DNA from 2 places in the Clostridium sp. CM037 genome. Region 1 is predicted to be linked to the other one. Evidence: a T-box and tRNA genes for the amino acid it is inferred to sense, from the RefSeq annotation. Region 1 holds a T-box; the other holds one or more tRNA genes.

Region 1 (3,160 bases):
TGCTGAAACATTATATTCTTTGGGAAATGATGTATTAGCAGTTGATTTTGATGAAGATGTAGTTCAAAATATTTCGGATAATGTAACTCATGCAGTTCAAGCTGATGCGAATGATGAAAATAGCTTAAGGGCTCTTGGAATTCGTAATTTTGATTGTGCAGTCATTAGTATAGGTTCTAATATCCAATCTAGCATTTTGGCAACACTCTTAGTTAAAGAATTAGGAGTAAAATATGTGATAACAAAAGCGACTAATGCCCTGCATGCTAAAGTATTATATAAAATAGGTGCAGACAGAGTAGTTTTTCCGGAAAGAGATATGGGTGTACGCGTTGCTCATAACTTAGTATCATCAAATATATTAGATTATATTGAATTATCTCCTGATTATAGTATAGCTGAAGTTATTAGTCCTGAAGAATGGCATAATAAAACCCTGGGAGAATTAAATATAAGAGCTCAATATGGTATAAATGTAATGGCTATAAAAAGAAACAATGATATTGATGTTGCTCCAGCAGCTGATAATATTGTTGAACCAGGTGATATTATTGTTGCAATAGGTAATATTGAAGAATTAAATAAGTTGGAAAATCTAGTTAAATAAGGAGCATTCAGTTTGGAGCATATTCAAAGTAAGGATAATTTATTGATTAAAGATATCAAAAAGTTAAAAGAAAAGAAATATAGAAAAGACAGTAATATGTTTTTAGTTGAAGGTTTCAGATTTGTAGAAGAAGCTTTGGATTCTGGTTTTGAAGTGGTGCACATTTTTATAAGCGCTAGAGGAGATTCAAAATATGAAAACTCTTGTATGAAAAACAAGCTACAGAAGGATACTAAAGTTTATAGTGTTAGTGACAGTTTATTTAAAAGTATTTGCGATACGGATAATCCGCAAGGGATTATTGCTACAGTTAGAAATAAACCGGTAGAGATTAAATATGATCATGGCTTCTATATGTTAGCTGATAAAATACAAGATCCAGGTAATATGGGAACTATAATTAGAACAGCTCATGCGGCGGGAGCACTAGGAGTTATAATTACAAAAGGAACTGTAGATATCTATAATGAAAAAACTTTAAGATCCACAATGGGTTCTATTTTTAAAATACCCGTTATTTGCGATAGTGATCTATCGGTGGTTCAAAAGCTTAGAAGCGCTGGATTTAAGCTAGTTACTAGTTCATTGGATACTGATAAAAACTTCTATAATGTAGATCTTAGAGAGAAAGTTATTATATCAGTTGGGAATGAAGGAAATGGAATAAGCGCCGAAGTTTATGAGATATGTGATTTGAAAATTAAAATTCCCATGCCTGGTGGTGCAGAATCTTTAAATGCAGCTGTAGCTGCATCAATTATGATGTATGAAGTCGTAAGACAGAAAAATAATATATGATTTTTAAATTCATAGTTGAATTTTTTTGTAGTTGTGGTTATAATATTTTGTATACTACCATAAATTAATAATAAACTGTGACGGAGAAAGTAAATATAAAGATACTTACAGGGATAAGAAGCCTTAGACTGAGAGCTTCATTAAGAAATTTTTATATCCAAGTTCACTCCAGAGTTCTAATGGTGAAAAAAAGTAGCCGATAGCGGGTAAAACCGATAAATTTATCTAAGAGGACTGTTTTTAGTCAATTAGGGTGGTAACGCGGATTTTCCGTCCCTTTATTGGGGATGGTTTTTTTTGTTTTATAAAGAATTATCAAAATATGAGAGGAGCATTCATTATGAAAGAAAAGTTAGAAACGATAAAAGCTGCAGTTTTAGAAGAATTAAAAGGAGCTGCTATTAAAACAGAATTAGAAAATATCAGAGTTAAATATTTGGGCAAAAAAGGTGAATTGACGCAAATATTAAGAGGCATGGGACAGTTATCAAATGAAGAAAGACCAATTGTTGGAAAATTAGCAAATAAAGTAAGAGTGGATATAGAGACACTTATAGATAAAGCTTCAGATACATTAAAAAACAATGAAAAAGAAATGAAGCTAAAAAGTGAAGTTATAGATATATCTATGCCAGGGAAAAAACAAACAGTAGGTAAAAGACATCCGTTAGAGTTAACACTTGAAAAAGTTAATGAAATATTTTTATCTATGGGATTTGTTATTGAAGAGGGCCCTGAGGTAGAAAGAGATTATTATAACTTTGAGGCATTAAACATACCTAAAAATCATCCGGCAAGAGGTGAACAAGATACTTTTTACATAAATGATAATATAGTTTTAAGAACCCAAACTTCACCAATACAAATAAGAACTATGGAGCTTCAGAAACCGCCTATAAAAATGATAGCGCCAGGTAAAGTTTATAGATCCGATGCAGCAGATGCTACTCATTCACCAATATTTTATCAAATTGAAGGGCTTATAGTAGATAAGGGAATTACCTTTGCTGATTTAAAAGGGACGCTAGAATTATTTACGCAAAAAATGTTCGGGGACGAAATGGAAACAAAGTTTAGACCACATCATTTTCCTTTTACAGAGCCATCAGCTGAGATGGATGCCACTTGTTTTGTGTGCAATGGTAAAGGGTGCAAGGTTTGCGGCGGTAGCGGCTGGATAGAACTTTTAGGTTGTGGCATGGTTCATCCGGACGTTTTAAGAAATTGTGGGATTGATCCAGAAGTTTATAGCGGATTTGCTTTCGGGTTTGGCCTTGATAGAATTACAATGTTAAAATACGGAATAGACGATATTAGAGCACTTTATGAAAGTGATATGAGATTTTTAAAACAATTCTAAAATATAAATAATAATGCAGCTTCGCAGAAGATGATTTAATACTATACAAATTCTAGGAGGATATAAAATGAAAGTTCCAGTTAAATGGCTTAAAGATTATGTAGATATAGATATTTCACCAAAGGTGCTTGGAGATAAGTTAACCATGTCTGGTTCAAAAGTAGAAGAGGTTATTATATCAGGTGCTGAAATTGAGAAGGTTGTTACAGGGAAAATAATAAAAATAGAAAAACATCCGGATGCTGAGAAATTAGTTATATGTCAAGTAAATATAGGATTAGACGAGCCGACACAAATCGTTACAGCAGCTACTAATATGAAAGAACAGGATATAGTACCAGTAGCACTTCACGGATCAACGTTACATGGAGGACTAAAAATAAAAAAAGGTAAAC
Region 2 (3,160 bases), 1.1 Mb from region 1:
TTTTATGTTAGCTTTTACATCACATATTTAGTATTTCCCTTTTTACCATTGTTTTATTACTAAACTATTACAAATCATATAAATTAATATTTACTAACTATCCTTTTAATATAATAAAAGCATGTAACTAATTACATGCTTTCATTATATTAAATCATCTCCTACGGAGCTGCAATATTAACCTATAGGGCTTTTAAATCCATTACCTTCAACCTCAGCTATATCAATTATAGAAATAAAAGCTTCTTGGTCTATAACTTTTATTACTCTCTTAATTTGTGGTAGTTGACCCAATGAAACAACACAATACACTATATTTTTTCTATGTTTAGTATATGCGCCTTCTCCATATAAAATAGTTACTCCTCTATTAAAATTACTCATTATCGCATCACTTACTTCTTTTTCTTTTTCTGATACTATTAAAAGCATTTTTCGTCGGTTTAATCCATTCATAACTTTTTCCATAACAGCCACCGTAATATACATAGAAATCAGAGTATATAATCCAACTTTAAAATTAAATAATACAGATCCAACAGCTACAATTAAGAAATTTATTGTAAAGCTCATTATACCTATTTCTATATCATATTTCTTTTTAGCATATATAGCTAAAATATCCATACCACCTGTAGATCCTTCATTAGAAAAAACAATTCCAGTCCCTATACCTGAAAGTATCCCGCCATATATACAGTAAAGAAGCCTATAAGACTCTTCAACAGGAGCAAGAACATTATTTAAAGATGAGGTAAGCATTAAACAAACCGATAGCGAAATGGTCCCCAATATCGTAAATGCAGTGAATTTCTTATTTATTTTTAATATACTTAATATAAGAAGTGGAATATTAAATATCAATAATGTAATACCCATTGGAAGATTGAAAATATACTGTAACATTAGCCCTATTCCTGAAAGCCCTCCACTAAGAAGCTTATTTGGAATTATAAATAAATTTATTGCAACCGCTAAAATAAAAGTGCCTAAAATAATAAGAACTATTTTCTTAAATAAATCTTTAAAATCAGTGCTAGATACCTTTTTCATAAACTATCTCCTTGTCTTTCTCTGAAATACAAAACAGCTATTAATTGGTTTGTACCATATATTTTTGTATCTTCTTCTATTATTATATACCATTTAACACTTAAAACAAGCAGAAGTACCATCCTATATTTTTATAATTTATACAATGAAAATAACAACTTATTTTATGAAAATAAATGCATTTATGTTACACTTAATTGAGGTGATTTTATGAATAATTTAGTAAATGATTGGAACGAGCTCTTATTTGAAGAATCTAATAAAGACTATTATTTAAAATTAAGATATTTTTTAAAAGAAGAATATGAAAAGGCGCAAATATATCCTGAAGTGCAGGATATATTTAATTCACTTAAATATACAGCATATAATGATGTAAAAATTGTTATACTTGGTCAAGATCCTTACCATGGACCTAGCCAAGCTCACGGTTTAAGTTTTTCTGTAAAAACAAATGTACCCATTCCCCCTTCTTTATTAAATATATATAAGGAATTAACTAATGATGTAGGCTGTTATATTCCTAATCACGGTTATTTAAAGAAATGGGCTGATCAGGGTGTTCTGCTCTTAAATACCGTTCTTACTGTTAGATCCGGAGAGGCTAATTCACATAAAAATAAAGGTTGGGAGCATTTTACGGACAAAATCATTGCTTTATTAAACGAGAAAACAGAGCCTATAGTTTTTATTTTATGGGGGAACAATGCTCAGACAAAACAATCTCTTGTAACAAATCCAATACACTATATAATAAAGTCTGTTCACCCAAGCCCATTATCCGCATATAGAGGTTTTTTTAATAGTAAACCTTTTTCTGATGCTAATAATTTTTTAACTTCGGTAGGCGAAAAAAACATCGATTGGCAAATTGAAAATTTATAAATATATCACTCCAATTAAAAAAAACGTCTTAGAATTATCTAAGACGTTTTTGGTGGCTAGACCAGGAATCGAACCAGGGACACGAGGATTTTCAGTCCTCTGCTCTACCGACTGAGCTATCCAGCCACATTACCTGGCGACAACCTACTCTTCCACAAGGTCACCCCTGCAGTACCATCGGCGCATTGAAGCTTAACCTTCGTGTTCGGTATGGGAACGGGTGTTACCTTCATGCCATAATCACCAGATTGAGAATATAAATATTCTCTGAAAATTGCACAGTGAATTAGTCTTCTTCCTTACGTCCGAAGCTTCGCGTTATTTCTAATTATTTAGGTCAAGCCCTCGACTTATTAGTATTAGTCAGCTGAACATGTTACCATGCTTACACCTCTAACCTATCAACCTGGTGGTCTTCCAGGAGTCTTACTAACACCGCACTTACGTGCGAGTTATGGGAAATCTCATCTCAGGGTGGGCTTCACGCTTAGATGCTTTCAGCGTTTATCCCTTCCAAACATAGCTACCCAGCGATGCCACTGGCGTGACAACTGGTGCACCAGAGGTTTGTCCATCCCGGTCCTCTCGTACTAAGGACAGCTCCCTTCAAATTTCCTACGCCCGCGACGGATAGGGACCGAACTGTCTCACGACGTTCTGAACCCAGCTCGCGTGCCGCTTTAATGGGCGAACAGCCCAACCCTTGGGACCTACTTCAGCCCCAGGATGCGACGAGCCGACATCGAGGTGCCAAACCTCCCCGTCGATGTGGACTCTTGGGGGAGATCAGCCTGTTATCCCCGAGGTAGCTTTTATCCGTTGAGCGATGGCCCTCCCACGAGGTACCACCGGATCACTAAGCCCGACTTTCGTCCCTGCTCCACTTGTAAGTGTCGCAGTCAGGCTCCCTTCTGCCTTTGCACTCTTCGCGCGATTTCCAACCGCGCTGAGGGAACCTTTGGGCGCCTCCGTTACTTTTTTGGAGGCGACCGCCCCAGTCAAACTGCCCACCTAACAATGTCCTGTGACCAGATTCATGGCCTCCAGTTAGAACCTCAGTACTGTCAGGGTGGTATCCCAAGGATGACTCCACACAGGCTGACGCCCATGTTTCTCAGTCTCCCACCTATCCTGTACAGACAATACCGAAATTCAATGCTAAGCTACAGTAAAGCTCTACGGGGTCTTTCCGTCCAATCGCGGGTAGCAAGCATCTTCACTT

Evidence for each region. A T-box is a leader RNA that pairs with one kind of tRNA and senses whether it is charged. The one in region 1 lies ahead of pheS (phenylalanine--tRNA ligase subunit alpha), so its partner is inferred to be a tRNA-Phe.
Region 2: it encodes a tRNA-Phe, which carries the amino acid that the T-box ahead of pheS (phenylalanine--tRNA ligase subunit alpha) is inferred to sense. The anticodon was not compared.

Annotation. Positions count from the first base shown of each region.
Region 1 is NZ_CM143650.1:1,182,378-1,185,537, forward strand. It holds gene ACWJKP_RS05585 (potassium channel family protein) at 1-607, shown strand, start outside; gene ACWJKP_RS05590 (TrmH family RNA methyltransferase) at 620-1,405, shown strand; T-box leader at 1,474-1,686, shown strand; gene pheS (phenylalanine--tRNA ligase subunit alpha) at 1,746-2,765, shown strand; gene pheT (phenylalanine--tRNA ligase subunit beta) at 2,833-3,160, shown strand, end outside.
Region 2 is NZ_CM143650.1:36,594-39,753, forward strand. It holds gene ACWJKP_RS00175 (YitT family protein) at 178-1,053, opposite strand; gene ACWJKP_RS00180 (uracil-DNA glycosylase) at 1,264-1,938, shown strand; tRNA gene ACWJKP_RS00185 (tRNA-Phe) at 1,989-2,064, opposite strand; rRNA gene rrf (5S ribosomal RNA) at 2,070-2,186, opposite strand; rRNA gene ACWJKP_RS00195 (23S ribosomal RNA) at 2,272-3,160, opposite strand, start outside.